DNA from 2 places in the Luteimonas sp. TWI382 genome. Region 2 is predicted to be linked to the other one. Evidence: predicted binding sites of a transcription regulator. Region 2 holds the regulator's gene; the other holds the start of a gene.
What was found. Region 2 encodes HrcA, which represses chaperone genes, less so after heat shock. Its sites were predicted from a motif close to TTNGCACTCNNNNNNNNNGAGTGCNAA; they were not measured.

Region 1: the regulator HrcA is predicted to act here: its motif matches at 4,768-4,794, upstream of groES (co-chaperone GroES).

Annotation. Positions count from the first base shown of each region.
Region 1 is NZ_JBDJNS010000016.1:4,623-20,171, forward strand. Features, by position in the region: gene ABE505_RS11240 (hypothetical protein) at 1-12, opposite strand, end outside; gene aroQ (type II 3-dehydroquinate dehydratase) at 9-455, opposite strand; gene ABE505_RS11250 (TlpA disulfide reductase family protein) at 558-1,163, opposite strand; gene ABE505_RS11255 (protein-disulfide reductase DsbD) at 1,160-3,460, opposite strand; gene cutA (divalent-cation tolerance protein CutA) at 3,611-3,949, opposite strand; gene ABE505_RS11265 (acyloxyacyl hydrolase) at 4,129-4,614, shown strand; gene groES (co-chaperone GroES) at 4,842-5,132, shown strand; gene groL (chaperonin GroEL) at 5,265-6,905, shown strand; gene ABE505_RS11280 (hypothetical protein) at 7,063-9,255, shown strand; gene ABE505_RS11285 (3-deoxy-7-phosphoheptulonate synthase) at 9,494-10,567, shown strand; gene ABE505_RS11290 (NAD(P)/FAD-dependent oxidoreductase) at 10,614-11,822, opposite strand; gene ABE505_RS11295 (FAD-dependent oxidoreductase) at 11,962-13,173, shown strand; gene ABE505_RS11300 (GIY-YIG nuclease family protein) at 13,206-13,472, shown strand; gene ABE505_RS11305 (acetyl-CoA hydrolase/transferase family protein) at 13,504-15,024, opposite strand; gene ABE505_RS11310 (UDP-N-acetylglucosamine--N-acetylmuramyl-(pentapeptide) pyrophosphoryl-undecaprenol N-acetylglucosamine transferase) at 15,141-15,549, shown strand, end outside.
Region 2 is NZ_JBDJNS010000022.1:5,364-20,912, reverse strand. Features, by position in the region: gene carB (carbamoyl-phosphate synthase large subunit) at 1-2,230, opposite strand, end outside; gene carA (glutamine-hydrolyzing carbamoyl-phosphate synthase small subunit) at 2,232-3,353, opposite strand; gene dapB (4-hydroxy-tetrahydrodipicolinate reductase) at 3,485-4,219, opposite strand; gene ABE505_RS13105 (hypothetical protein) at 5,402-5,956, opposite strand; gene dnaJ (molecular chaperone DnaJ) at 6,128-7,255, opposite strand; gene dnaK (molecular chaperone DnaK) at 7,370-9,295, opposite strand; gene grpE (nucleotide exchange factor GrpE) at 9,418-9,948, opposite strand; gene hrcA (heat-inducible transcriptional repressor HrcA) at 10,054-11,139, opposite strand; gene recN (DNA repair protein RecN) at 11,257-12,924, shown strand; gene fur (ferric iron uptake transcriptional regulator) at 13,049-13,453, opposite strand; gene bamE (outer membrane protein assembly factor BamE) at 13,580-13,963, shown strand; gene ABE505_RS13065 (RnfH family protein) at 13,972-14,250, opposite strand; gene ABE505_RS13060 (SRPBCC family protein) at 14,247-14,681, opposite strand; gene smpB (SsrA-binding protein SmpB) at 14,720-15,220, shown strand; gene ABE505_RS13050 (CHASE domain-containing protein) at 15,233-15,549, opposite strand, start outside.

The sequences.
Region 1 (15,549 bases), on a different contig from region 2:
ATGGTGCGTCATGCGGCAGGCTCCAGCCTGAGCAACGCGGCATCGAGGGCATAGCGGTAACTGTCTGCGCCGAAGCCGCAGACCACGCCGGTGGCCAGATCGCTGAAGTAGCTGGTGTGCCGGAATGGTTCGCGGCGATGCGGATTCGACAGGTGGATCTCGATGAACGGGATCGCGACCGCGGCCAGGGCGTCGCGCAGCGCGACCGACGTGTGGGTGAATGCCGCAGGGTTGAGCAGGATCATCGCGGTGCCGTCGCTGCGCGCCGCCTGGACCCGGTCGACGAGCACATGCTCGGCATTCGACTGCAGGCTGTCGATCGTGTGACCGGCGGCAGTCGCGCGCTCGCGCAGCATCGCGTCGATGTCGGCGAGCGTCGCATGGCCGTAGACCTCCGGCTCGCGCGTGCCGAGCAGGTTGAGGTTGGGGCCATGCAGGACGAGGATCGACGCCATCGGGCACCGGGTGCGGGAAGTGCGCGAAGTCTGCGTGATGTCTCCATTGCTGTCCAGTTCGCAGACGTTCGGCGATTTTAAACGGCCGTTTGATTTCGCCGCTCAGCGGGTGGCCCAGTCCTCGGTTTCCCCGTGCGCGAACGGGCCGATCCGCTGTTTGCGCACCCGCCCGTCGGCGTCGATCAGCACGGTGTAGGGCAGCACCCCGCGCGGATTGCCCAGACGCACGCCGGCATCGGCTGGCCCAGGGGCGTCGATCGCGATCGGGTAGGCGACCGGGATGCGTTCCAGGAACGTTCGGACGGCCTCGGCATCGTCGAGCGCGATGCCGAGCACTTGCACGCCGTCTGGGCCCTGTTGGCGGGCGAAGCGGTCGAGTTCGGGCATCTCCTCGATGCAGGGGCCGCACCAACTGGCCCACAGGTTCACCAGCAGCGGGCGCCCGGCATAGGCGTCGGGCAGTTGCAGCCGGCTGCCGTCGAGCAGCGCGATCTCGAAGCCGGGCACCGGCTCGCCGCGCCGGGCCACGGTCACGCCGGCGGGTGGCGGCTCGGCGGCGGCGACCAGCGCATCGTTGTACAGACGCTGGCCGGCCTCGGTGCCGAGCAGCGGGCCGGGGCCGGAGACGAACAGGCTGGCGAGCACGCCCAGTCCGCCGGCCACGATGGCGACCGCGATGATCGCCAGCGTGCCGCCACGCCGCGTCACTGTGCGGCGCCCGCGCGTTCGAGCGCGCTCGTCACCACCGCCTCGCTCAGCAGCGCCGGCAGCACCTCGCCCTCCCCGCCGCCGCGCGGGTAGACCACGTACAACGGGACGCCGACGGCGCCGTGCGCTTCGAGGAACGCGCCGATCTGCGGGTCGACGTTGGTCCAGTCGCCGACCATGTAGGTCGCCCCGGACCGGGTCAGGGCCTCGCGGAACGCTGGCTGGGACAGCACGCGGCGTTCGTTGGCCTTGCAGGTCACGCACCAGTCGGCGGTCATGTTGACAAACACCGGCGTCCCGGCCTCGCGCAGTGCCTGCAGGCGTTGCGCCGAGTACGCGACCTCATCGTCCGTATCGGTGGCCACTGCGCGGGGCGTGTCCGACGGTGCATAGCGCACCGCGTAGGCGGCCGGCAGCAGCGACACCAGCAGCAGGCCCAGCGCCAGCGCGCGCGAGACCATGCCGCCGGTCCAGCGACGCCGTTCGAACCACCACAGCGCGAGCGCGAACAGCACCAGACCGGCGAGCAGCAGCGTCATCGCGTTCACGCCCGACTGCCGTCCGAACACCCACAGCAGCCACAGCGCGGTCAGATACATCGGGAATGCCAGCGCCTGCTTGAACGTTTCCATCCACGCGCCTGGCTTGGGCAGGCGATCGGCGAGCGCCGGCACCAGCCCGATCAACAGGAACGGCAGGGCCAGGCCCAGGCCCAGCATCAGGAACACCGCCAGCGCGAGTGTCGCGGGCGCGGCGAACGCGTAGGCCAGTGCCCCGCCCATGAACGGGGCGATGCACGGGCTGGCGACCACGCAGGCCAGGACGCCGGTAAAGAAGTCGCCGCTGGGCCCGGTGCGCGCGGCCAGCGCCTGGCCGAGATTGCCGACCCGGCCGCCGAGCGTGAACACGCCCGACAGGCTCAGCCCGACTGCGAACATCAGATACACCAGCGCGGCCACGAACCAGGGTTGCTGCAACTGGAAGCCCCAGCCCAGCGCTTGGCCGGCGGCGCGCAGCGCCAGCACCAGCAACCCGACCGCCGCGAACGCGACCAGGACGCCGGCCGTGTACCACAGCGCATGTGCCCGGGCCCGCGCGCGACTGCCGCCGCTCTGCGCCAGGCCCAGCACCTTCAACGACAGGATCGGCAGCACGCAGGGCATCAAGTTGAGTACCAGGCCGCCGAGCAGCGCCAGCGCGAGCGCCGCCAGCAGGCCGGTGCGCGGCGCGGCGGGGGGGCGGGTGCGCGCGGCGTTGTCGGCGACCGCATCGCTGCCGGCCGCGGCGGCTGCGTTCGCGACGTCGTCGGAAGAAAGCGGCGCGGCAGGGGCGCTGGCGACGGGCGCTTGGGCCGCCTCGGCGGCGTCCGTCGAGCCGGCATCGGCGACCGGGGGGGCTGCAGCCGGCGTGGCCGCAGCGGCCGTCGTCGTGCCCGCAGGCAGCGCCACCGGGACGCGACGGGTCATCGGCGGGTAGCAGATACCATCGGTCTGGCAGCCCTGGAAGGTCGCCACCACCTCGACGTCGGCGGCATCGGGTCGACGGCGCAGCACCGGCAGCGGCACGTCGACCTGGTCGAAGTACACGGTCACCGCGCCGAAATGATCGTCGTGATGCGCCTTGCCGGCGGGCCAGCGTGGCTGGCCGGCGCGCAGACCCGACGCCCCCTCGATCGTGAAGCGATTGCGGTCCTGATAGAGGTAGTAGCCCGGCGCCGGGGTGAAGCGCATCAGAATGGTGTCGCCATCCTGCGCAATCGCCTCGAAGGCGAACGCGCGTTCGGCGGGCAGCGCATCGCCCGTCCCCGACAGCGCCCGCCCCAGCGCCGCAAAACCGGGGTCAGTGTCGCTTTTTGCAGCAGGCGACGTCGCATCAGTTCGCGAGAAAACCGACGCTGACCCCGGTGTTGGTTGGGGGAGAGCGACTTGGAGGGTACGGGTCTGCGGGGGGTAGCAGATGCCGGCGTCGGCGCAGCCCTGGTACTTGACCTGCAGTGCGACGCGGCGTGTGCCGGCGGCCGGGTGTCCGTCCAGGGTTGCGATCAGCCGACCGCGGTAGGTTTCGACTTCGCCGAAGAATTCATCGACGTGGCGGTGGCCATCGGGCAGCGCCAGCGTGCCGGCACCGAAGCTGCCGTCGGGCACCTGGGCCGCGGTGCGGTGTCGATACAGGTAGTAGCCGTCGGCGATCTTCCAGCGGATCTCGATCCGGTCGTGGGCGACCGCCGTGGCCGAGAGCGCCAGCGCCTCATCGACCGGCAGCACATCGTCGAAGTCGACGGCAGCGGCGGGCGACATCGTGCCCAGTAGCGCAGCCGCGAGCAGACCATGCCAGGTGCGGGACGCCTGGCGGCGGAGGGGCGCAGCCTGGGACAGGAGCGAGGCAGGGAAGAACGTACGCATCGCGGCAGTATCGCAGGCCGCCCCGCGCGATGCCCAACGCCAGGTTCAGTCCGCGTCGCCGGCCTCGATCGGTGCGGTCTCGGCCTCGACCCAGTGCAGGTAATCGGCCAGTCCGCCGGCGACCGGCAGCGCGACGAGCTCGGGGACGTCATAAGGATGCAGCGCCCGCAGCCGTTCGGTCAGCGCCTCGAGTCGGTCTGCGGTGGTCTTGATCACCAGCAGGACCTCGGCATCGGTCTGGACTCGGCCCTGCCAGCGGTAGATCGAGGTCACGCCCGGGACCAGGCTGACGCAGGCGGCGAGCCGGGCATCGACGAGCGTGCGTGCGATGCGCTGGGCCGAGGCCTCGTCCGGGCAGCTGTTGAGGCAAGTCAGCACAGGCATCCGGCCAAGGTATCGGTTCGGTGTCCATCGTGCACGCGGTATGCACGACGCCGGCGCGACGCTGCGTCGGCCAGTCAGGGATGGTCTATCCCGCTGGTGGGCAGTCCACGCGGATCACGATTAGTGAACTCGCCGGTATACTTACTTTTCCTCCCCCCTACGCTGTCTCGGCGGTCACCATGCGCCTTCGCTCGTCTTTCGTTCTCGCTGCCGGTCTCGCGCTGGCCGCGCCGCTTGCCGCTCAGGCGGCCTCCCCCATCGATGTCGGCGTCGGCGCCTCGGCCACGCGCGAGAATGAGACCACCGCGGTCGTCACTCTGGCGTGGTTGCCCGAGTGGCGGCGCACCGCCCATGGTGTGCTGCGCTGGGAGTTGGGCGGCGTCTACATCCAAGCGCGCGGCGATACCCGTTTCGATCTCGACGAGGACACCGGCGTGATCCATGGTGGCGCACGTTACGAGCGCGACAATGGGTTCACCGCCGGCTTCGGCGTTGGTGTGCAGATCGGCGAGACCGATGCGCTGTCGGGCAATCCGCAGTTCGTGAGCACCATCGGCTGGCGTTGGCAGCGATTCTCGCTGCTGGCCCGCCACATCTCCAACGCCAGCATCAAGCAGCCCAACGACGGCGAGACGATGCTCGTTGCCGCCTGGCGCTTCCGCTGAACCACTGCCGGAACGCACACCGGCCCTGGCGCTGCGCCGGGGTCTCGCGTTTCAACGGCCTCAAGATTTTTCTGCGCGGCCCCTTGTAAAGCCGCAGCGCGCACCCATCTCCCGTCGCGTCCCTGGCTTGCCAGGGTGCGTGCGCCGCGCGTTCTGGCAGTCCCCATGGGCGAGTGCTAGAATTCGGGCCCGTTTTCTTCACAATCAATCACTTAGAGAGGGTTGGAATGAGCAATCTCAAGCCGCTGTACGACCGCGTCGTGGTCAAGCCCGTCGAGGCCGAAGAGAAGACTGCCGGCGGCATCCTGATCCCGGACAACGCCAAGGAAAAGCCCACCAAGGGCGAAGTCGTCGCCGTCGGCGAAGGCAAGGCCCTGGACAACGGCAGCGTGCGCGCGCCGAAGGTCAAGGTCGGCGACATCGTGATCTACGGTCAGTACTCGGGCAGCGCCTACAAGGCCGAAGGCATCGAATACAAGATCGTGAAGGAAGACGACATCCTCGCGATCGTCGGCTGATCGAAAGCGGGGGCGTCAGGCCTCGCGAGTGGGGAATCGAGGCGGTCAACGCCCATTTTCGCGCCTCGCGAATCGTCCGCGTCCTGCGCTTTTCCAAATCCCTAATCCCCTATTTCAATTCCGGAGTTTTCAATGGCTGCTAAGGAAATCCGCTTCGGCGAAGACGCGCGCTCCAAGATGGTGCGCGGCGTCAACGTGCTCGCCAACGCCGTCAAGGCGACCCTCGGCCCGAAGGGCCGCAACGTCGTGCTCGAAAAGAGCTTCGGCGCGCCGACGATCACCAAGGACGGCGTGTCCGTCGCCAAGGAGATCGAACTGGCCGACAAGTTCGAGAACATGGGCGCGCAGATGGTCAAGGAGGTCGCCTCCAAGACGTCCGACAACGCCGGTGACGGCACCACGACCGCGACCGTGCTCGCCCAGGCGTTCATCCGCGAGGGCTCCAAGGCCGTCGCCGCCGGCATGAACCCGATGGACCTCAAGCGCGGCATCGACAAGGCGGTGCAGGCCGCCGTCGCCGAGCTCAAGAACCTGTCCAAGCCGACGGCCGACGACAAGGCGATCGCCCAGGTCGGTACGATCTCGGCCAACTCCGACGAGTCGATCGGCACGATCATCGCCGACGCGATGAAGAAGGTCGGCAAGGAAGGCGTGATCACGGTCGAGGAAGGCTCGGGCCTGGAGAACGAGCTCGACGTCGTCGAGGGCATGCAGTTCGACCGCGGCTACCTGTCGCCGTACTTCGTCAACAACCAGCAGTCGCAGACCGCCGATCTCGACGATCCGTTCATCCTGCTGCACGACAAGAAGATCTCCAACGTCCGTGACCTGCTGCCCGTCCTCGAGGGCGTGGCCAAGGCCGGCAAGCCGCTGCTGATCGTCGCCGAGGAAGTCGAGGGCGAGGCTCTGGCCACGCTCGTCGTCAACACCATCCGCGGCATCGTCAAGGTCGTGGCCGTCAAGGCGCCGGGCTTCGGCGACCGTCGCAAGGCGATGCTCGAAGACATGGCCGTGCTGACCGGCGGCACCGTGATCTCCGAGGAAGTGGGTCTGTCGCTCGAGAAGGCGACGATCAACGACCTGGGCCGCGCCAAGAAGGTGCAGGTCTCCAAGGAGAACACCACGATCATCGACGGCGCCGGCGACACCGGTTCGATCGAGTCGCGCATCAAGCAGATCAAGGCGCAGATCGAGGAGACCTCCTCGGACTACGACCGCGAGAAGCTGCAGGAGCGCGTGGCCAAGCTGGCCGGTGGTGTGGCGGTGATCAAGGTCGGCGCCTCGACCGAGATCGAAATGAAGGAGAAGAAGGCCCGCGTCGAAGACGCCCTGCACGCCACGCGCGCAGCCGTCGAGGAAGGCGTGGTCCCCGGCGGTGGCGTCGCGCTGATCCGCGCGCTGGCTGCGATCTCCGATCTCAAGGGTGCCAACGAAGACCAGAACCACGGCATCGCGATCGCGCTGCGTGCGATGGAAGCCCCGCTGCGCGAGATCGTGACCAACGCCGGCGAAGAGCCGTCGGTCATCGTCAACAACGTCAAGGGCGGGACCGGCAACTACGGTTACAACGCCGCCAATGGCGAGTACGGCGACATGGTCGAGTTCGGTATCCTGGACCCGACCAAGGTCACCCGCACCGCGCTGCAGAACGCCGCGTCGATCGCCGGTCTGATGATCACGACCGAAGCGATGGTCGCCGAGCTGCCGAAGAAGGACGAGCCGGCGATGCCGCCGGGCGGTGGCATGGGCGGCATGGGCGGCATGGATTTCTGATCCAGCGCCTGCGTCGTATCGCGACACCCCGGACCCCCGCGCAAGCGGGGGTCTTTTTGTTTGGGCCGGTCCTCCTGGGGCAGTGGCGGCATGGCGCCACCGCCCCGTCGGCGTCGCGTGTTCGGCGCCGTCACCCGCCATCGGCGATGCTGTCGGCATGACGACCACGACCGCTTCCTGGCTCCGCGCGCACCGGCGAGGGGTGCGCCTGGGCGTGACCCTGCTCGTGGCGCTGTACCTGCTGTATCTGATCGCGGCCAACGTGCTGCTCAACAGCGCGCTGGGCGAACGCCTGGTCAATCGCAAGCCCGAGCGCTACCACGCGCAGTGGTCCTGGGCGATGAGTCTGTATCCCGGACACATCCACGCGCGCGACGTGGTGATGGGCGGGCATGCCCGCACCAATCTGTGGACCGCCGCCACGCCGCGCGCCGACGGCCGGATCAAGCTGTTGCCGCTGCTGTGGCGCGAGGTCGCGTTCGGCACCATCCGCGCGCAGGATGTGTCGGTCCACGTCGCACGCACGCCGCACGACATGCCGACCACTGTGCGACCGGGCCAGAAGCCCTGGACGTTGCGCTTCGATGCGATCACCACGCCGAGCCTGTTGCGCTTCGACTTCTACCAGGCCCGCGTGACCGGGCACGGCGACGCCCGATTCGTGTTCGAGAAGCAGTTGCAGGGCGGGCCGATGGCGGTCGGGCATTCGACACTGCGCATGCCCGACGCGACCCTGCGCGTGGGCGACGTGGCGCTGCTGCGCGAGGGCGCTCTGGACTTCGAGATCGCGATGCCGGCCCACATCCGGGAACAGGCGCAGGGCGTGGAGAAGCTGGTGCTGGTCGATCTGCGTCTACGCGTCGACGGCCCGGCGCCGGGCGTTGACCTGGTCGCGCGCAACGACGATGCACTGCCGATCGGGACCGCTGCGAGCTCCGGACACCTGCGCGCCGACCTACGGCTCGAGCGCGGCGTCCTGATGCCCGGCAGCCGGCTGGACTGGTCGGCGCCGGTGTTCTCGCGCGGCGCGGACGGGACGGCGTTGCGCCATCCGCTGGGCGTCGCGCTACGGACCGCGCCCGATGCGATCGCGCTCGCGGCCCGGGTGCCGGCACCTTCGACCGGTACGCCCTGGCTGCGCGCGGACCTGCGCGTCGACGACCGCAGGCTCGGTCCGGACGACTGGCTGCGTCCTCTGCGTGCACTGGGCGGTACCGTGGAGACGCAGTGGCCGGCGGTGCCCCTGCGCTGGGTCGACGTGCTGCTCGACGACGTCGACTGGCTGTCCTTCGATGGACGGGCCGACCTCGAGGCTGCCCTCGCGCTGCAGCATGGGCAGCTACGGCCCGGAAGCCGGATCGACGTGCGCGACGCGCGCGTACGGGCCCGGGTGCTCGACAACCGGCTCGAAGGGGCCGCGCATGCCGCGATGCGCATGGAGGCGGCCGAGGACGAAGCGCCCCGGACCACAGTCGCGATCGAGATGGATCGCTTCACGTTGGCGCCCGAGGCCTCGCCTGAGCGTGTCGATCTGCGCGGGCGCGACCTGCGCCTGGATCTTGCATCCAGCGGCCCGCTGGCCGAATTCCACGAACGGCTGGAGGCGCGCCTGCGGTTCGACGATGCGCAGGTGCCGGACCTGCGCAGCTTCAACCGCTATCTGCCCGGGGACAGCGCACGCCTGCTGGGCGGCAGCGGACAGGCGAGTGGCGACCTGCGCCTGGACAACGCCGGCGAAATGGCCAGCGGGCGCCTGCAGGTGCGTGGCAGCGGGGTCCGGGTGGCGCTCGGGCCCTCGCGGCTGACCGGCGACGTGGCGCTCGACAGCCGCCTGACGCGGGCACAGAAGACAGGACGCCACTACACGATCGATTCGGTGGCCGCGCGCCTAGACGGCGTGCGGATGGAAGGCGAGTCGAGTGGGAAAGCGTCGCCGTGGTGGGCGCGTCTGGCGCTCGAGCAGGGCACGCTGCAATGGCGCGAGCCTTTTGAGGTGACCGGGCGCGGCCAGGTCGACATGCGCGACATCAGCGTGCTGCTGGGCCTGTTCGCCGAGCGTCGCGTGCTGCCGCGCTGGATCGGCAACCTGGTCGACGCCGGCCAGGTCCATGCGACGGGCGACTTGCGCATGCGCGACAAGGAACTGGTGTTCGATCGCATCGAGGCGCGCAATGACCGGGTTGATCTGAAGGCCAGGCTGCGGATCGACGACGGCCATCCTGCGGGCGATCTGTACGCGCGCTGGGGCGTGCTGGGGCTGGGCGTGGAGCTGCAGGGCGGCGAGCGCACGCTGCATATCGCCGGCGCCCGCGACTGGTACGAGGGGCGGCCGCCGCTACTGCCCAGGTGAGGCCGGGATGCGATGGTCGCAGATGCAACCGTCGCATTGCCGGGTTCGACGTGCTATCACTGGCGCCATGAACCGCGTCGCCGCCTTCTATCGTTGGTATTGGTTTCCCACGCCCCCGGCGGTGGAAGGCCTGCGCGTACCCTGACGATCTCGGTTCACACGCATCCCTGAAAGCCGCCAGCGACCCTGGCGGCTTTTTTCATGCCCGTTCTCCCGCTTTCTTCCAGGATCTTTCCGCATGCCCCCCGATACCGACGACCTGCGTATCCGCGACCTGCAGCCGCTGACACCTCCGATGCAGCTGTTGGCCGAGTTGCCCTGCGACGAGGCGATGTCATCGACGGTCACCGATGCCCGTGCGGCCTGCCATGCCATCCTCCACGGCCATGACGACCGCCTGATCGTCGTCGTGGGCCCGTGCTCGATCCACGACCCGGTCGCGGCGATGGACTACGCGCATCGCCTGCGCGCGCTGCGCGACACGCACGGCGATGCGCTAGAGCTGGTCATGCGCGTGTACTTCGAGAAGCCGCGTACGACGATCGGCTGGAAGGGGCTGATCAACGATCCCGATCTGGACGGCAGTTTCCGCATCGACCGCGGGCTGCGGCTCGCGCGCAGCCTGCTGCGCGACGTCAACGCCCTGGGCTTGCCGGCCGGCGTGGAGTTCCTCGACATCATCAGCCCGCAGTACCTCGCCGACCTGGTCGCGTGGGGCGCGATCGGCGCCCGTACCACCGAGAGCCAGGTGCATCGCGAGATGGCGTCGGGGCTGTCGTGCCCGGTCGGCTTCAAGAACGGCACCGGCGGCGACGTGCGCATCGCGGTCGATGCCGTCGGCGCGGCCTCCCACTCCCATCATTTCCTCGCCGTGGGCAAGGACGGCCGCTGCGCGATCGCCGCCACCGCCGGCAACCTGGATTGCCATGTGATCCTGCGCGGTGGCGTGCGGCCCAACTACGACGCGGCCAGCGTCGAGGCCGCGGCCCAGGTACTGGTCGCCAGCGGCCTGCGCCCGGCGCTGATGGTCGACGCCAGCCATGCCAACAGCGGCAAGAATCCCGACAACCAGCCCGCGGTGATCGCCGACATCGCCGACCGCATCGCTGCCGGCGAGCGGCGCATCATAGGGACGATGATCGAAAGCCACCTGGTCGCCGGCAAGCAGCCGCTCGCCCCCGGCCGGGCGCTGACCTACGGCCAGAGCATCACCGATGGTTGCATCGACTGGGCCACGACGGTCGACGTACTCGACCGGCTGGCCGACGCGGTCCGGACCCGCCGAAGCCGGGCCGACGCCCAGGCTGCGTGAGCGCCGCCTGGGCGACGTCAGTGCGCGCGATCGTGCGCTGACGCGCTCAGGCGGTGCTGCCGGCCGCCATGCCCGATGCCCAGGCCCACTGGAAGTTGTAACCGCCCAGCCAGCCGGTCACGTCGAGAACCTCGCCGACGAAGTACAGCCCCGGCGCGTGCCGCGATTCGAGCGTGCGCGACGACACCGCCTGGGTGTCGACGCCGCCGAGCGTGACCTCGGCGGTGCGGTAGCCCTCGGTGCCGCTGGCGACCAGCGGCCAGGCCTGCAACAGCGCCGCGGTGTCGTGCAGTTGCGCGGGTGTGTACTGCCGCATCGGCCGGCTCGCCAGCCACACCTCGCACAGCCGCTGCGCGAACCGGCGCGGCATCACGTCGGCCAGCACGGTCCGCAGTTCGGATGCCGGACGCTCGGCCTGCTGCGCCTGCAGCCACGCCAGCGCATCGCGGCCCGGCAGCAGGTCCAGGCGCAGGTCGTCGCCGGGCTGCCAATAGGAAGAGATCTGCAGGATCGCCGGGCCGCTGAGGCCGCGATGGGTGATCAGCATGCGGTTGCGGAACGCGGCGCCGTTGCAGCCGGCTTCGACGTCGAGTGCGACGCCCGACAGCTCGGCGAGCCGCTCTTGGTGCTTGCCGCTGAGGGTCAGTGGCACCAGGCCGGCACGCGTGGGGAGCAGGGCATGCCCGAACGCGCGTGCGATCTCGTAGCCGAAGCCGCTCGCGCCCAGGCTCGGGATCGACAGCCCGCCGGTCGCCACGATCAAGGAAGCGCAGTGCAGCGTGCCGATCGCGGTCTCGAGCCGAAAGCCGCCCTCGACTGCGCGCGGCAGCTGCACCGCGCAATGCGTGCGGACCTGCACACCAACGGCCTGCGCCTCGTCGAGCAGCATGCGCACGATCTGCTTCGAAGACCCATCGCAGAACAACTGCCCGAGCTCCTTTTCGTGCCAGGCGATCCCGTGGCGGTCGACCAGATCGATGACATCCTGCGGCGTGTAGCGCGCCAGCGCGGACTTGCAGAAGTGCGGGTTCGACGACAGGTACTGCGCTGGCGTGGTGCCGGTGTTGGTGAAGTTGCAGTGGCCGCCGCCCGACATCAGGATCTTTTTGCCGACCTTGTTGGCGTGGTCGAGCACCAGCACGCGGCGACCGTGCTGGCCGGCCGCGATCGCCGCCATCAACCCGGCCGCGCCCGCCCCCAGGACGATCACGTCCGGATCCTGGCGGGGCGGGGCGGCGGGGGCGGGATCGGACATCGGGGCGGCACGGCGGAGAGCGGGGGGCGCAGTCTAGGCGGTCCGCCGCCTCGACGCCTCGGCGGTGAGGCGGAGCGGTCTCCGCACGGCGCTCACACGGCGCTCAATAGGCTGCGCCATCTTTCTCGATGATGCAGCCATGGATCTCAAGAGCGGCTATCCGTTCTGGGCCGTCCGCAACGGCCTGATGCATGCATTCCCCAAGCTCGATCAGGACCTGCGGTGCGACGTGCTGGTGATCGGTGGCGGCATCACCGGGGCGCTGATCGCCGACGAACTGGCGGCGCACGGGCACGAGGTCGTCGTGCTCGAGCAGCGCGATGTCGCCTGGGGCAGCAGCGCGGCGAGCACCGCACTGCTGCAGTACGAGATCGATACCCACCTGGTGGACCTGGCGCAGCGCTACGGCGAAGACGACGCGGCGCTGGCCTACCGCGCCTGCGGCGAGGCGATCGACCTGCTCGCCGGCATCGCCCGCGACGTGCGCGATGTCGACTTCGAGCGTACCGGCAGCCTCTACTACGCCAGCCGGCAGCGGGACGTGTCGGCGCTGCGGGACGAGTACGTCGCACGGCGTCGGCATGGGTTCGACATCGAGTACCTCGACGGGCCCACGGTGCAGGCGCGCTACGGGTTCGAAGCGCCGGCCGCGTTGCTCAGCGCGCAGGCCGCCCAGGTCGATCCCTATCGCTTCGCCTCGCGGCTGTTGGCGCGGCTGGCCCGGCGCGGCGCTGGCGTCTATGACCGCAGCACGGTCGTGGACCTGCAGGCGCGCAGCCGCGACGTGCTCGCGACGACCGACGCCGGCACCCACGTCCGTGCGCGTCATGTCGTCGTCGCGGCCGGTTACGCCAGCCAGCACTGGCTGCCCAAGCGCGTGGCGCGCAACCGCAGCAGTTACGCCTTCGTCACCGATCCCTTGGACGACGCCTTGCCCGAGCGGCTGGCGCGGTTGCTGGTCTGGGAGACGGCGCGGCCGTACCTGTACCTGCGCACCACTGGCGACCGCCGCTTGCTGATCGGCGGCGAGGACGACGCGGTCGACGTGCCCGCCCGCCGCGATGCGCGCGTCGACAAGAAGGCGCGCCGGCTGATGAAGCGGGTGCAGTCCCTCTGGCCGGCGCTCGATCTGCAACCGACCTTCGCCTGGGCCGGCACGTTCGCCGAAACCGAAGACGGCCTGCCGTTCTTCGGCCCGCATCCGGCGACCGGCCCGCGCGTGCATTACGCGATGGCCTACGGCGGCAACGGCATCACCTATTCGATGCTCGGTGCCGGCCTGTTGCGCGCCGGCATCGAGCGTCGTCGCCATCCGCTGGCCCGGTTGTTCGCGTTCGACCGGCTGGATTGACGCTCGCGCATCGCGCCGCCGATGATCCGGCCATGACCACCGCGCAGCCCTGGCACCTCTACCTGCTCGAATGCCGCGACGGCAGTTGGTATGCGGGCATTACCACCGATCTTGACGCGCGGTTCAGAGCGCATGCGACCGGTCGCGGCGCCAAGTACACACGGGCGCACCCGCCGGTGCGGCTGCTGGCCAGTCGGCCTTATGCCGATCGCGCCAGCGCGTCGCGCGCCGAATGGCAGCTCAAGCGCCAGCCGCGCGCCCGCAAGCTTGCCTGGCTGCAGGCGCAGCCGGGGCCGTAGCCCGACGCGGCCGGTCCGGGACGCCTTGGGCTCAGCGCGCGGCGCGCATGTCGCCGGTGTCGAGCCAGCGCTGGTGCCAGGACAGCGCCTCGGGCAGCAGGTGCGGGGTGTGCTTGCCGTAACTGTCGCGCAGCGCGCGCGCGAAGTAGTCCGCCAGCGCGTCGCGATAGTCCGGATGCGCGCAGCGGTCGATCAGCACCCGCGCGCGTTGCTTGGGCGAGAGCCCGCGCAAATCGGCCAGGCCGTACTCGGTGACGACGATCGAGACATCGTGCTCGGTGTGGTCGACGTGGCTGACCATCGGCACGATCGATGAGATCGTGCCGTTCTTGGCCGTGCTCGGACTCATGAAGATCGACAGAAAGCCGTTGCGCGCGAAATCGCCCGAACCGCCGATGCCGTTCTGCATGCGGCTGCCCATGATGTGGGTCGAGTTGACGTTGCCGTAGATGTCGACCTCGACCATGCCGTTCATGCCGATGCAGCCCAGGCGACGGACGAGTTCGGGGTGGTTGGAGATCTCCTGGGTGCGCAGGACGATGCGCTCGCGGAAGAAGCCGATGTTGGCCTCGAAGCGCAGGCTGGCCTCCGGGCTCAGCGCAAAGCCCGTGCACGAGGCGCTGCGCAGCACACCCGATTCGAGCAGGTCGAGCATGCCGTCCTGGATCACCTCGGTGAACGCGGTCAGATCGCGGAAGCCGCTGTCGGCAAGATTGGCGAGCACCGCATTGGGGATGTTGCCCACGCCCGACTGCAGCGGCAGTAGCCCCTTGGGCAACCGGCCCTTGGCCACCTCGTGCTGCAGGAACTCGATCAGGGACGCGGCGATGCGCTGGCTGGCCTCGTCAGGCGGGTTGAACGGGCTGTTGCGGTCGGGGGCGGCGGTGCGCACGACCGCGACGATCTTGTCCGGGTCGCAGCGCAGCGCGGTGTCGCCGATGCGGTCGTCGGCGTGTTCGAGCGGGATCGGGCGACGCTGCGGCGGCAGCGCGGTGCCGTAGTAGATGTCGTGCATGCCCTCGAGCGCGAGCGGCTGCACCTCGTTGACCTCCACGATCACGCGCTTGGCCAGGTCCAGCCAGGTCTTGCTGTTGCCGACCGAGGTCGACGGCACGATGGTGCCGTCCTCGCGGATCGCCACCGCCTCGATCACCGCCACGTCGATATCGCCATAGAAGCCGAACCACGCGTGCTGGGCGACGTGGCTCAGGTGCGCATCGATATAGGCCAGGCTGCCGTCGTTGATGCGGCGGCGCGCTTCGGGATCGCTCTGGAACGGCAGCCGCAAGGCGATGCCGTCGACCTTGGCCAACGCGCCGTCGAGCTCGGGCGCGGTCGATGCGCCGGTCAGCAGCCGGATCTGGAATGGCTGCCCCGCCGCATGGACCTGCTCGATGCGTGCGGCCAGCGCCACCGGCACCGCCTTGGGGTAGCCCGAGCCGGTGAAGCCGCTCATCGCGACGGTCTGGCCCGGTTCGATCAGCGCGGCTGCCTGCTCGGGCGTGACGATGCGGCTGCGCAGGGTGGCGTTGCGGATACGGTCTTCGGTCATGACGGGCACAGTGGCGTTGAAGCCCCGATTATCGCGTGGGCGGCGGGATCGTGCAGGACCACGCGGCGCCGCGTGCGCTCGCTATAGTCGTGCCCCCGTCCGCGTCCGGATTCGCCATGTCGTCGTCTGTCGCCCGCACCTCGCTTCCCGCCGTCGCCTGCGCCGCAGGCGGCACCGGCGGTCATCTGTTCCCGGCCGAGGCGCTGGCACGGGAACTGCAGCGGCGCGGGCATCCGGTGGTGATCTACACCGAGCGTCGCGGCGCGGCCTACACCCAGGCACTGGCCGGGCTCGACCACGTCGTGCTGCCGGCGCGCAGCCTCGAAGGCGGCGTCACCGGCAAGCTCGCCGCCGGGGTCACGATCCTGCGTGCGGCCTGGCAGGCGCGCCGCGACATGCGCCGGCGTGGCGTTGGCCTGCTGGTGGGGTTCGGCGGCTATCCCAGCTTCGCCCCCGCGCTGGCGGCGAGAAGCCTGGGCTGCCCGCTGCTGCTGCACGAGCAGGGGGCGCGGCTGAGTCTTGCCA
Region 2 (15,549 bases):
CCTTGACCGCGTCGCGCATGTAGCGCGCCAGGTCGGCATCGGCGTGCACGACCTCCATCGCCCGGCCGCCGAGCACGTAGCTCGGCCGCACGACCAGCGGGTAGCCGATCTCGCGCGCCAGCACCAGCGCCTCCTCGGGATTGCGCGCGGTGCGGTTGGGCGGCTGCTTGAGGCCGAGCTCGTCGACCAGCTTCTGGAACCGCTCGCGGTCCTCGGCCAGGTCGATCGAGTCGGGCGAGGTGCCGATGATCGGCACGCCATTGGCCTCGAGCGCGCGCGCCAGCTTGAGCGGCGTCTGCCCACCGTACTGCACGATCACGCCCTTGGGCTTCTCGATCTCGACGATCTCCAGCACGTCCTCGAGCGTCAGCGGCTCGAAGTACAGACGATCGGAGGTGTCGTAGTCGGTGGAAACGGTCTCGGGATTGCAGTTGACCATGATCGTCTCATAGCCGTCCTCGCGCAGGGCGAGGGCGGCATGGACGCAGCAATAGTCGAACTCGATGCCCTGCCCGATCCGGTTCGGCCCGCCGCCGAGCACGATGATCTTCTCGCGGCCGCTGGGATTGGCCTCGCACTCGTCCTCGTAGGTGGAGTACAGATAGGCGGTGTCGGTCGCGAACTCGGCCGCGCACGAGTCGACGCGCTTGTAGACCGGGCGCACGCCGAAGGCGCGGCGCAGCGCGCGCACGGCCTGCTCGTCGGTGCCCAGCAACTGCGCCAGGCGCGCATCGGAAAAGCCCATGCGCTTGAGCGCGCGCAGCCGACGCTGGTCGAGCGCGTCGATGCCGTTCGCCGCGACTTCGTGTTCGGTTGCGATGATCTCCTCGATCTGGTCCAGGAACCACGGATCGACGTACGACAGCGCGTGCACGTCCTCGACCGACAGGCCGGCGCGGAATGCGTCGGCCAGGTAGAACAAGCGCTCGGGGCCCGGCTCGCGGACTTCGCGGCGCAGCGTCGCCAGGTCGCCCTCGTCACTGAGGTCCAGGCCGGTCGGATCGAAGCCGACCTTGCCGGTCTCAAGACCCCGCAGCGCCTTGTGCATCGACTCCTGGAACGTGCGGCCCATCGCCATGACCTCGCCGACCGACTTCATCTGCGTCGTCAGCCGGGCATCGGCGGTGGGAAACTTCTCGAACGCGAAACGCGGGATCTTGGTGACGACATAGTCGATCGACGGCTCAAACGAGGCCGGCGTCTTGCCGCCGGTGATCTCGTTCTTCAGTTCGTCGAGCGTGTAGCCGACCGCCAGCTTGGCCGCGACCTTGGCGATCGGGAAGCCGGTCGCCTTGGAGGCGAGCGCCGAGGAGCGCGACACGCGCGGGTTCATCTCGATCACCACCACGCGACCGGTCGTGGGGCTGATACCGAACTGCACGTTCGAGCCGCCGGTGTCGACGCCGATCTTGCGCAGCACTGCGATCGATGCGTTGCGCAGGCGCTGGTACTCCTTGTCGGTGAGCGTCTGCGCCGGCGCGACGGTGATGCTGTCGCCGGTGTGCACGCCCATCGGATCGAGGTTCTCGATCGAGCACACGATGATGCAGTTGTCCGCGGTGTCGCGGACCACCTCCATCTCGAACTCCTTCCAGCCCAGCACCGATTCCTCGACCAGCACCTCGCCGACCGGCGACAATTCGAGGCCACGCTTGATGATCTCCTCGAATTCCTCCCGGTTGTAGGCAATGCCGCCGCCCGAGCCGCCGAGCGTGAAGCTGGGCCGGATGATCGTCGGATAGCCGACCTTGGCCTGGATCTCGATCGCCTGCTCGAAGGTGCGCGCGACCTCGGCCTTCGGGCACTCCAGGCCGATCTCCTGCATCGCCACCCGGAACAGCTCGCGGTCCTCGGCCATGCGGATGGCTTCGCGCTTGGCGCCGATCAGCTCCACGCCGTACTTGTCGAGCACACCGTTGTCGGCCAGGTCGAGCGCGCAGTTGAGCGCGGTCTGCCCGCCCATCGTCGGCAGCAGCGCGTCGGGCTTTTCCTTGGCGATGATCTTCTCGACCGTCTGCCAGTTGATCGGCTCGATGTAGACCGCGTCCGCGGTCTCCGGGTCGGTCATGATCGTGGCCGGGTTGGAGTTCACCAGCACCACGCGGTAGCCCTCCTCGCGCAATGCCTTGCAGGCCTGGGCACCGGAGTAGTCGAACTCGCAGGCCTGGCCGATGACGATCGGCCCGGCGCCGATGATCAGGATGGTCTTGATGTCGGAACGCTTGGGCATGTCAACGCGCCTCCATCAGCGCTACGAACTGGTCGAAGAGCGGCGCCACGTCGCGCGGCCCCGGCGACGCCTCGGGATGTCCCTGGAACGAGAAGGCCGGCGCATCGGTCAGCGCGATGCCCTGGTTGGTGCCGTCGAACAGCGAGCGGTGGGTCACGCGCACGTTGGCCGGCAGCGTCGATTCGTCGACCGCGAAGCCGTGGTTCTGCGAGGTGATCATCACCCGGCCGCCATCGACGGCCTGCACCGGATGGTTCGCACCATGATGGCCGTGCGGCATCTTCATGGTCTGCGCGCCGGCCGCGAGCGCCAGCAGCTGGTGGCCCAGACAGATGCCGAAGGTCGGCACCTTCTTCTCGACGAAGGTGCGGATCGCCTCGATTGCGTAGTCGCACGGTGCCGGATCGCCCGGGCCGTTGGACAGGAACACGCCGTCGGGCGCCAGCGCGAGCACCTCGCTGGCCGGCGTCTGCGCCGGCACCACCGTCAACGCGCAGCCGCGCTCGGCGAGCATGCGCAGAATGTTGTGCTTGACGCCGTAGTCGTAGGCCACGACCTTGAACTTCGGCGGCGCCGACACGAACACGTTCGCGTCCAGGTCGAGCTGGCCATCCGACCACGCGTAGCGTTCGGCCGTACTGACCACCTTCGCCAGGTCCATGCCCTTCAGGCCCGGGAACTTGCGCGCGGCCTCGAGCGCCTGCTCCACGTTCACCTCGCCGGCCATCAGCGCGCCGTTCATCGCGCCGCGGTCGCGCAGCAGACGCGTCAGCTTGCGGGTGTCGATGCCGGCGATCGCGACGATGCCGCGTGCGCGCAGCCACTCGGGCAGCGCCACCTGGCTACGCCAGTTGCTCGGACGGCGCGGCACGTCGCGCACGATCAGCCCGGCGGCCCACACCCGATTGGCCTCATCGTCCTGGTCGGTGCAGCCGGTATTGCCGATGTGCGGATAGGTAAGCGTCACCAGCTGGCGCGCATACGACGGATCGGTGAGCACTTCCTGGTAGCCGGTCATTGCGGTGTTGAACACCGTTTCGCCGACCGACAGGCCAGGAGCGCCCACGGAAACGCCCTCGAACACGGTGCCGTCTTCAAGGACGAGAATTGCGGAATCTGTCACGTGGTCTTCGCCTACGTCAGGTTGCAGGAAACCGCCAGAGCGGCGGCAGCCGGTCCGGAGGCGAGAGGTTCAGGCGAGCGAGAATTGTACCGACGCCGGCCCCGCTGCGCCAGCGCGGCGAACGCGACCGGTCACGTCGCGGTCGTCTCGCCTGCCCCGAGGAGCTCGGCGATCGCATAACGGCGCGGCGCGCGCCCGGCCAGCCGCGCCGCCACATGCAACGCGCCGGCCGCGAAGATGTCGCGATCGCCGGCCCGGTGGACGAGCTCGATGCGCTCGCCGCGGGTCGTGAACTGCACCAGGTGCTCGCCGACGATGTCACCGGCCCGGATCGAGGCGTAGCGCGGGCGGGCGCCCTGCCCTTCGGCGGCCGCGCCCAGCGTCAACGCGGTCCCCGACGGCGCATCGAGCTTGCGCGTGTGATGCGACTCGACGATGTCGCAGTCCCAGCCCGGCAGCATCGCCGCCGCGCGCGCGACCAGGTCCTGCAGGACCGCGACCCCGAGGCTGAAGTTCGACGCCCACAGCACCGGGATCCGTGCCGCGGCGGCGTCCAGAGCGGCGCGCTGCGCCTCCGACAGCCCGGTGGTGCCCGAGACCAGCGCCGCACCACGTCGCTCGCACAGCGCCAGCAACGCATCGAAGCCTGCCGGCAGGCTGAAGTCGATGGCGACATCGAAGGTCGGCGCCCCACCGAGCTCGGCGGCGCCGAAATACGGCACACCGCCGATCACCCGCTGGCGCGGCGCGCTGCCCGACACCGCCGCCACGACGGCCACTTCGTCACACGACGCGGCCAAGCGCAGCACGGCCTGCCCCATCCGGCCGGATGCGCCATGCACCAGCACCCGGACAGGCGCGCTCATCGGGCCACCGCCATACACAGCAGCGGGGTCGAAACGGCAAGACGATCGGGGCGCGTTCTCATGTCCGCATTCTAGCGTCGAGGTGGCAGTGCGGTCGGCCGTCCCGGGAGGAAACGGCCACGCACCGTTTCCGGGACTGAGCGTTCCACCAACAAGCCAGGTGCTGCACCTCGCGCGGGGCCTGAGGCGCTGCCGACGCAAACCGCTGCGCAGGTCAAGTCCGAGCTTGCCCTGCCCAGGCGATGCATGGCGATTTTTTCGCCACCATCATCGCGCCGCGCCAATCGAGGGCCGCCGCCGCTTATCCACATCTTTGTGACCAGGCCATCCACACCGGCTGTGGACGACCGCGACCGGAGGCGACCTGGCGCGGTCGTCACGTCGCGAACACGTCGCCACGCTCGCCCACCCCGAGGCGACAACAGGCGATGCATCCGCGGCTGCGCGGGTCAAGCCCGGATTTTTCGGCGGCCCGCCTGGGTGGCGAAAATTTCACCAACCAAAATCCCCCCGCCTGCAAAGCGGCCGCGCGATGCTTATCCACATCTTTGTGACCAGACGATCCACATCGCTTGTGGATGATCGCTCTGGATGCCGCGATCGCGGTGTCGTCAAGAGGGCGAGGGGCACACGCCCCGCCTTCGGTTCGATCGCAACCCCGTGTCTGCAATGCCATCGATCGGTGCGTTGGATCGTCATATCGCGCAGCTGCGGACACGCCGTCCGGCGCGCAGGCGATGCGCGTGGTGTGCAGACAGATCCGATTGCGCGAAGCAAGCCCTGCGTTGGGCCGTGGATCAGCATGTGGCGATTAAATGACCAGCCAACAACACACGCGATCGCAAGCGGGTCGGCGCGGCTTATCCACATGTTTGTCGTCATGCCATCCACATCGGCTGTGGATACTGATCGGGCTAGTCAGCGCGCCCCCAACCGTCAAGCGGCCTCCCGCTTGAGACCAGCGCATCATGCGGCGACCCGATGGCCTGTTGCCAGCAAAGACTGGGGCCGGCAGGACCCGCCGAGCGATACGCCGTCAGCGGCGGTCGGCGTCTCGGCAACCGGACGGCAAGGCGGGTCGGCGGCCCGCGCCTTGCTGAAGACGCCATGGCCCGTTCGCGCGCTCCCTCCCGGCCCGCCGCCATCGCGCTGCGGGACGCTGGCGCCGATCTCGTGCCCGGATCACTGGACGATGCCGATGTCCTGGCATCGGCGATGGCGGGCGCGCATGGCGTCTTCAGTGTGATGCCGGCCGATCTGTCGGCCGAGAACGAGGTGCGGCATGGGCCGCAGGTTGCCGATCTGGCGGCAGCGCACGAGGTCGCTCACTTCGTCTACTCGTCGGGTGCGAGCGTCGGCGACGTACCGACCGGGGTGGCGCGCTTCGACGCCAAACCGCGGATCGAGGCCCACATCCGCGCATTGCCCCTTGCGGCCACCATCGTGCGGCCGACGACCCTCTTGGACATGCTGGTGCGCCCCGGCGCTGGGCTCGACCAGGGGCGAGGGGTGTCGCTGATCCACCGCGCGCATCCGATCCAGCTCATCGCGGTGCAGGACCTCGGCAAGATCGTCGCCGCCCTGTTCGCCGACAGGACGCGATTCGCCGGCAAGACGTTGAAGATCGCCAGCGATCGGGCGACAGGTCGGGCGTTGGAGGCAGCGTTCTCGCACGCTGCCGGCAGACCCATCGCCTATGCGCGATTCCCGGACGAGGTCCTGGCGGCCAATGCCCACCTGGCACACATGGCCGCGAGTCTGGAGAACGGCCCGCTCGCAGACCGCGTCGATCTCGATCTGATGCGCGCCCTCAATCCCGAACGCGTCTCGCTGCGTGCCTGGCCATCAGGCGCGGGGCGCGCGCAACTCGACAACGTCCTGCGCGGCGGTCCTGCGCGCGCGACGCGATCAGGACGTCATGCGCTCCCAGAACCCCTTGACGCCGTCCATGAAGGTGCTCGACTTGGGCGAATGCCGGCGTGCGTTCTCCGTGGTGAACGTTGCCTCGAAGCGTTGCAGCAGATCGCGCTGGTCGGCGGTGAGATTGACCGGCGTTTCGACGAAGATCTTGCAATACAGATCGCCGACCGAGCGGCTGCGCACCGACTTGACACCCTTGTCGCGCAGGCGGAACACCTTGCCGGTCTGGGTCTCGGCCGGAATGCGGATCTCGGCCTCGCCCCCGAGCGTGGGCACGCGGACCGTGTCGCCGAGCGCGGCCTGCGAGATGCGGATCGGCACCTCGCAGTGCAGGTCGTCGCCGTCGCGCACGAAGATGTCGTGCGGCCGCACCCGCACTTCCACATACAGGTCGCCGGGCGGCGCACCGGCCGGACCGGCCTCGCCTTCACCCGACAGCCGAATGCGATCGCCCGAATCGACGCCGGCAGGGATCTTCACCGACAGCACCTTCTCGTCTTCGACCCGACCGGCACCGCGACACGTCTTGCAGGGATTGGCGATGACCTGGCCGTGCCCGCCGCAATGCGGACAGGCCTGCTGCATCGTGAAGGGCCCGCGCTGCATGCGCACCTGACCGCGACCGGCGCAGGTCGAGCAGGTCTCGCGCTTGCCGTCCTCCGAGCCGCTCCCGTTGCAGTCCTCGCACCCGGTCAACGTCGGCAGCTCGATGCGCTTCTCGACACCGGCGACCGCCTCCTCGAGATCGAGCTCCATCACATAGCCCACGTCGGCACCGCGACGCGGGCCGCTGCGTCCGCCGCCGCCGAAGATGTTGCCGAAGATGTCGCCGAAGATATCGCCCATGTCCGGGCCGAACCCCGGCCCGGCATTGCCGCCGCCCATGCCGTGCTCGAACGCCGCATGTCCGTGCTGATCGTACATCCGGCGCTTGCCGCCGTCCGAGAGCACCTCGTAGGCCTCCTTGCACTCCTTGAACGCAGCCTCGGCGGCGGCATCTCCCGGGTTGCGGTCGGGATGGTGCTTCATCGCGCAGCGGCGATACGCCTTCTTCAACTCGTCTTCGCTGGCGGTGCGGGAGACGCCAAGGACGTCGTAGTAGTCGCGTTTGCTCATGAGGCCGTGATTCGTAATGCGTGATGGGTGATGCGAAGCGTCAGTGCGTGAGCGCGTGAGAAAGAAGCGGAGCCGAGCTCCGCTTCTTTCGATCACGCATCACGACGCCAGCGATTACGCCTTCTTCTCGTCGTCCTTGACCTCGGTGAACTCGGCATCGACCACGTCGTCGGACTTGGGCGCATCGCCCTGCCCACCGACGTCGCCACCGCCCTGCTGGCCGGCCGCGGCAGCAGCGGCGAACAGCTGCTGGGAGACTTCCTCGAGCTTCTTGGACTTGGCCTCGATCTGCGCCTTGTCGTCGCCCTTCATCGCGGTCTCGACCTCGGCGATCGCAGCCTCGGCATTGCCGATCACATCGCCGGGCACCTTGTCGCCGTTGTCCTTGATCGCGCTGCGGGTCGCGTGCACCAGCGCATCGGCCTGGTTGCGCGCGGCGACCAGCTCCTGGAACTTGCGGTCGTCCTCGCGGTGCGCCTCGGCATCGGCGACCATCCGCTGGATCTCGTCATCCGACAGGCCCGAACCGGCCTTGATCTCGACCTTCTGCTCCTTGCCGGTCTTCTTGTCCTTGGCCGACACGTGCAGGATGCCGTTGGCATCGATGTCGAACGACACCTCCACCTGCGGCATGCCGCGCGGCGCCGGGTCGATGCCGGTCAGGTCGAAGCGCGCCAGCGACTTGTTGAAGCGGGCCTGCTCGCGCTCGCCCTGCAGCACGTGCACGGTCACGGCCGACTGGTTGTCGTCGGCGGTGGAGAAGGTCTGCGAAGCCTTGGTCGGGATCGTGGTGTTCTTTTCGATGATCTTGGTGAACACGCCGCCCAGGGTCTCGATGCCCAGGCTCAGCGGGGTCACGTCGAGCAGCAGCACGTCCTTGACGTCGCCGGCCAGCACGCCACCCTGCACCGCCGCACCGATCGCGACCGCCTCGTCGGGGTTCACGTCCTTGCGCGGCTCCTTGCCGAAGAAGTCGGCAACGGCCTGCTGCACCTTGGGCATGCGGGTCTGGCCGCCGACGAGGATGACCTCGTTGACGTCGGACGCGCGCAGGCCGGCATCGTTGAGCGCGATGCGGCAGGGCTCGATCGAACGCTTGATCAGGTCCTCGACCAGCGCTTCGAGCTTGGCGCGGGTCAGCTTGATGTTCAGGTGCTTCGGACCCGAGGCGTCGGCGGTGACGTAGGGCAGGTTGACCTCGGTCTGCTGCGACGACGACAGCTCGATCTTGGCGCGCTCGGCCGCATCCTTCAGGCGCTGCAGCGCCAGCGGATCCTTGCGCAGATCGATCCCCTGATCCTTCTGGAACTCCTCGACCAGATAATCGATGACGCGGGCATCGAAGTCCTCACCGCCGAGGAACGTGTCGCCGTTGGTGGCCAGCACCTCGAACTGCTTCTCGCCGTCGACTTCCGCGATCTCGATGATCGACACGTCGAACGTGCCGCCGCCCAGGTCGTAGACCGCGACCTTGCGGTCGCCGCCGCTCTTGTCCAGGCCATAGGCCAGCGCGGCCGCGGTCGGCTCGTTGATGATGCGCTTGACGTCGAGGCCGGCGATGCGGCCGGCGTCCTTGGTCGCCTGGCGCTGGCTGTCGTTGAAGTACGCCGGCACCGTGATCACCGCCTCGGTGACCTTCTCGCCCAGGTAGTCCTCGGCAGTCTTCTTCATCTTCTCGAGGATGCGCGCCGAGACTTCCTGCGCCGACAGCTTCCTGTCGTCGCTGGTCGCGACCCAGGCATCGCCGTTGTCGTGCTCGAGGATCTTGTAGGGGACCAGGCCGATGTCCTTCTGGACCTCGGCGTCCTTGAACTTGCGGCCGATCAGACGCTTGACCGCGAAGAACGTGTTGTGGGGGTTGGTGACGGCCTGGCGCTTGGCGGAGGCGCCGACCAGCACCTCGCCGTCCTTGGTGTAGGCGACGATCGACGGCGTCGTGCGGTCGCCTTCGCTGTTTTCGATGACCTTGGCCTTGCCGCCGTCCATGATCGCCACGCACGAGTTGGTCGTGCCGAGATCGATGCCGATGATCTTTGCCATTGCAATGCTTCCTCTAGGAAATGTCGTTGTGCGGGGACGGCGGCGTGGCCGTCGATGCGGGGTATCTGGGGGCGCGCAACACAGCGTTCAAGCGGTGTGACGCGCGATGGCGCGGCGCGCGCTCAGTCGGCCTTGGCGACCACCACCATCGCCGGGCGCAGCAGGCGCTCGTTGAGCAGGTAGCCCTTCTGGAAGACCTGGGCGACCGCGCCCGGCGGCACGCCCGGCACCTCGACGATGCTCATCGCCTGGTGCTGCTCGGGGTCGAAGGCGTCGCCGGCCGCCGGGGCGACCACGCGCAGGCCATTGCTCTCGGTCGCCTTGACCAGTTCGCGCAGGGTGAGTTCGACGCCGGCGCGCAGCGGATCATTCTCCGGCGCACTCGCCAAGCCGGCCTCGAGCGCATCGAACACCGGCACCAGCGACGAGAGCAAGCGCTCATTGGCGAACCGGCGTGCGGTCTCGATCTCGCGCGCCAGGCGCTTGCGTTGGTTTTCCAGGTCGGCGCGCTCGAGCAGGCTCTGTGCGCGCACCTGCTCGAGTTCGGCCTTCAGCAGCTCGACCTGTTCGGTCAGCTGGGCCTCGACCGGCGTGGCCTGGTCGTCGGACTCGTGGATTTCGGGGTGCTGCGTCTCGTGCTGTTCCTGGGTCATGTCCGGTTCCGGGGCGGGCGTCTGGCCGCCGACCCGCCCAGCTATGGGGCTGGCCGCCGCGGTTTCAAGCCACGGCCGGGGAATTGGCGCGTCGCGCCTGGCGGCTCAGGCCGCGTCGGGCGTACGGCCCGCGGCGCCCTCGCCCGCCGACGGGTGAGCGCCGAGCGCGGCGCCCAGCAAGTCCGCGGTCGCCTGCACCACCGGAATCACCCGGTCGTAGGCCATGCGGGTCGGGCCGATCACCCCCAATACGCCGAGTGTCCGTCCGCCCGCCGCGTACGGCGCGGTGACCAGCGACACGCCCTCCAGCGGCGCCAGGCCGGTTTCCTCGCCAATGAAGATGCGCACGCCCGGCGCGTGCAGGGTGCGCTCGAGCAACTGCAGGATCTCGCGCTTGCGGGAAAACGCCTCGAACAATTCGCGTAGCCGGTCCAGGTCCGAGAGGTCCTGCACCCCGATCAGCCGGTTCTGCCCGGCCAGCACCATATCCTCGTCGGCCGGCACCAAGGCCTGCTCGGCCAGCTCCATCGTTTGCGCGAGCAACGCTTCCATCTCGTCGCGGGCATGGCGCAGTTCTTCGACCAGCGTCGCCCGCACCGCGGCCATCGGCCGGCCAGCGCAATGCTGGTTGAGGTAGTTGGCCACGCGCTCGAGCTCAGCGGCGTCGAAGCTGCGCCGGGTCTGGAAGATCCGGTTCTGCACTTCGTGGTCGGCGAAGACGATGATCGCCATGACCCGCTGACCGTCGAGCGGCACGAAATCGATGTGCCGGAACGCCAGTTGCTCGCGCCGCGGCACCGAGACCACCCCGACGAAGCGCGTCATCGCCGAGACCAGTTCCGAGGCGCTGCCCAGCAGCGACTGGTGCCCGCCGGCCCCGGTCAGCTCCCCGCGCAAGCGCAGCAGCTCCTGCTCGCGCAGCGGCTTGACCTGGAGCAGCGAATCGACGAACACCCGGTAGCCCTGCGCGGTGGGCACGCGCCCGGCCGAGGTGTGCGGGGAGCTGAGCAGCCCGGCCTCCTCCAGGTCGGCCAGGATGTTGCGGATCGTCGCCGGGCTCACGTCCAGCCCGGCATGCCGGGCGAGCGTCTGCGAACCGACCGGCTCGCCGTCGCGGATATGCCGCCCGATCAGCGTGCGCAGCAGCTGGCGGGCGCGCGGATCCAGCGGATGGCGGACATCGGACGACATGCGGGCGGTATACGGCGCCGCCGCCACCGATGCAAGCGCGGTCTTAGCCGATGAGACGCGCAGGGGCTATCAAGCCGCCGCTACACGACCGCAGGCTGCCAAGGCACAATTCCACCGATGCTCACCCACCTTGCCATCCGCAACTTCGCCGTCGCCACCGCCACCGACCTTGAGTTCGGACCGGGGTTGACCGTCATCTCCGGCGAGACCGGTGCCGGCAAGTCGCTGCTGGTCGATGCGCTGGGCTTCCTGTCCGGCCAGCGCGCCGACAGCGGCATCGTCCGCCACGGCGCCGAGCGCGCCGAGCTGCACGCCGAGTTCGCGCTGGACGATGCCGCCCCGGCGCTGCGCTGGCTGCGCGACAACGAGTTCGACGAAGGCGCCACCTGCCAGTTGCGCCGCACGCTGCGCGCCGACGGCGGCTCGCGGGCCTGGATCAACGGCCGCCCGGCGACGATCGCCCAGCTCTCCGAGCTCGCCGGACGTCTGGTCGAGATCCACGGCCAACATGAACACCAGGCGCTGCTGGCGCGCGGCAGCCAGTTGGCGCTGCTCGATGCCCAGGCCGGCAATGGCACCCTGCTGGCCGCGGTCCGCGGCGCCGCCCAAGACTGGCGCGCGTTGCAGGGCGAGCGCGAGGCGCTGATCGGTATCGGCGATGTCGGCGAGCGCCGCGACTGGCTGCGCCATCAGCTCGACGAACTGGAAGGCGAGCGGCTCGAGCCCGAGGCGATCGCCGACCTGCACGCTGCCCACCGCCGCCATGCGAACGCGGCGGGCCTGATCCAGACCTGCGACGCGGCGCTGGCGCGGATGAGCGGCGAGGATGCGGTCGGCCTGCCGCAGGCCCTGCACGCGCTGCGCCACGACCTGGGCCGCATGCGCGCCCATGAGCCCCGTCTGGGCGAGGTCGATGCGATGCTCGACGCCGCCTCGATCCAGCTCGACGAGGCCACCCGCCTGCTCGGGCAGGTCCGCGACGACCTCGATATCGACCCGGCCGAGCTCGAGTTGCTCGAGCAACGTCTGGGCCGGCTGCACGACCTGGCGCGCAAGCACCGGGTCACACCCGAGGAGCTGGGCGAGGTCCGGCAGCGGCTGGCCAGCGAACTCGAGCAGCTCGACGGCGCCGGCGAACGTCTGGCGCGCCTGGACGACGAGATCGACGCCGCACTCGCGCGCTGGCGCACCGCCGCCGACCGCCTGGGCGCAGCCCGCCGCAAGGCCGGCAAGGCGCTATCGAAGGCGACGACCGCCCTGATCCACGAGCTCGGCATGGGCGGCGGGACGTTCGACATTGCATTCGAGCCGGTCGAGCACGACCGGCCCGACCCCCAGGGCGCCGAGCGCATCGAATTCATGGTCTCGGCCAACGCGGGCCAGCCACCACGGCCGCTGCGCCGGGTGGCCTCGGGCGGCGAGCTGTCGCGGATCTCGCTGGCGATCGAGGTCGCGGCGCTGGGCCACGACGCGGTGCCGACGATGGTCTTCGACGAGGTCGACTCGGGCATCGGCGGCGCAGTCGCCGACATCGTCGGCCACAAGCTGCGCGCCCTGGGCGCGAGCCGCCAGGTGCTGTGCGTGACCCACCTGCCCCAGGTCGCCTCCAAGGGGCATGCGCACTATCGGGTCCACAAGGTCACCAGCGGCGGCGCGACCGAAAGCCGCGTCAGCCTGCTCGAGGCCGACGCCCGGACCGAGGAACTGGCGCGCATGCTCGGCGGCGTCGAGGTCAGCAGCGAAGCCCGCGCCGCCGCCCGCAAGCTGCTGCAGGGCATGGTCTGACGGGACGGACCTGCGCCCCAAGTTCCGCCCCAAGAACGCATGCACACCTGGCATGCCATCGACCGGCGACATGCGGCACCAACACCGACCATCGCCGGTGGCGCGGTAATCGGGTTCGGACGTCTCAGCGCTTCTTGCGGACGTACAGCACCAGCGAGTGGTCCTCGAGATGGTAGCCGTAGCGCTCGGCGATCTCGTGCTGCAGCTTCTCGATCTCGGCGCTTTCGAACTCGATGATCTTGCCGGTGTCCACGTCCACCATGTGGTCGTGGTGGCCGCCGCGGTCGAGTTCATACACCGCGTGCCCGCCCTCGAAATTGTGCTTGAGCACCAGGCCGGCGGCCTCGAACTGGGTGAGCACCCGATACACCGTCGCCAGTCCGATCTCGTCGCCCTGCTCGAGCAACTGCCGGTAGATGTCCTCGGCGGTCAGGTGCTGGCGCGGCGTGCGCTGCTCCAGCAGGTCCAGGATCCGCATGCGCGGGTGAGTGACTTTCAGTCCTGCCTTGCGCAGGTCGAGCGATTCCATGAAGTGTCTCCGAGTACAGGCCGGCATTCACTGGCGGTTGAACGCCGGCTGCCTGAATCGCGGTGGCGGCGTGGGCGCAGTGTATCATCGGCCCGGTCTCCGCAGCCCCGGCCCGTGCCCTCCGCCATGCAGAAAGTCATTCTCGTCTCGGCCCTCGTCCTGGCCACCAGCGGCTGCGCCCTGGTCTACAAGCAGCCGATTTACCAGGGCAGCCTGATCGAGCAGTCCGCGGTCGAACAGTTGCAGGTGGGCATGGGCAAGCCACAGGTCGAGGCGCTGTTGGGCTCGCCCGCGATCGCAGACCCGTTCCACCACCAACGCTGGGACTACACCGCCACCCAGCGGGTCGGCCGCAGTGGTCAGACCGAGGTGAAGAACTTCACGGTCTACTTCGAGAACGACCAGCTCGCGCGCTGGGAAGGCGACTACTTCCCCAACCGCGACCAGGAGCTGGCCGCGGAGATGCGCAAGTTCGGCAACCTGCCCAAGGAGCGCGGCAAGCGCCGCTGACGGACGCCTCAGTCTGCGTCGCGCTTCGCCGCGCGGCGCCTGCGTGCCTCTTTCGGATCCACTTGCAATGCACGCAGCAGCTCCAGCCGATCGCCGTCCGCCAGACGCGCACGGGTGTCCACGCGCACGCCGTACACCGCATAGCCGGCAATGCCGTCCAGCACCGCGGGATCTGGCAGCGCGGACAGCGCCATCGCGACATCGGCGCCGTCGGGTAGCGTGAGCGTCCAACTGCGGTGCGCACGGGGCTGCGCGTCGACGACCTCGATCCGCATCGTCGCGCTCAGCCGGCCGGCTCGCGCTCGGCGACCCGGATGAAGTCGTTGACCATGCGATCGGCGAGCCCGCGGAAACCCAGCGTGAGCGCCGGCAGCATCAAGCGGCTGCTCGGCTCGAACTCCAGCGACAGCGACACCTTGCACGAGCTGGAATCCAGCGCCCGGAACGTCCAGCGCCCGTGCAGCGACTTGAACGGGCCGTCCCGCAACTGCATGTCGATGGCATCGGGCGGCGAGAGCGTGTTCTCGGTCGTGAACCAGGTCCGCAACGCACCCAGGCCCAGATCCAGCCGGGCGACGATGCGGTCCTCACCCGATTCAATGACCTGCGCCGAATCGCACCAGGCGAAGCGGCGCGGATAGGCGGCAATATCGTTGACCAGCGCGAACATGCGCTCGGCCGGTTGCCCGACAAGGGCGCTACGTTCGATCTTGGGCATGACTCGCCTGGAGGACGTGCTTCGAGGACAATGCGGGAATGAGCAAGAAAAGCGGCAAGGCCAAGGATAAAGCAAACAGCACCGGCACCATCGCGCTGAACAAGCGCGCGCGCCACGAATACCATCTCGAGGACCGCTACGAGGCCGGCCTGGCGCTGCAGGGCTGGGAGCTCAAGGCCATCCGCGCCGGGCGCGCCAACATCGGCGAGAGCTACGCCGTCATCCGCCACGGCGAACTGTTCCTGTTCGGCGCCCAGATCACCCCACTGATCCAGGCGTCCACGCACGTCGTCGCCGACGCCCATCGCACGCGCAAGCTGCTGTTGCACCGGCGCGAGATCGATGTGCTCGTCGGCCGCGTGCAACGCGACGGCTACACCGTCGTGCCGACCGCGCTGTACTGGAAGGGCAACAAGATCAAGGCCGAGATCGCGCTGGCCAAGGGCAAGCAGAAGCACGACAAGCGCGAGACCGAGCGCGAGCGTGACTGGGCCCGCGACAAGCAGCGGCTGCTGCGCCGGCACAACAAGGACGCCTGACCAGCCGATGCCTCAGCGCGGTGACGGCTCGGTCGCGCGCGCCAGCGTGAAACGGAACGTCGCGCCCTGCCCCGGCGCACCTTCGGCCGAGATCGTGCCGCCATGGCGCTCGACGATGCGCTTGACCGACGCCAAGCCCACGCCGTGCCCCTTATATTCGTCCTCGCGGTGCAGCCGCTGGAACGGGCGGAATAGCTTGCCGGCGTAGTCCGCGTTGAACCCCGCGCCGTTGTCGCGCACGAAGAACGCCCCGTCGGCGCCGCGGCCGAACTCGATCCTGGCATCGGCGGTATCGGCGGTGAACTTCCACGCGTTGCCGAGCAGGTTCT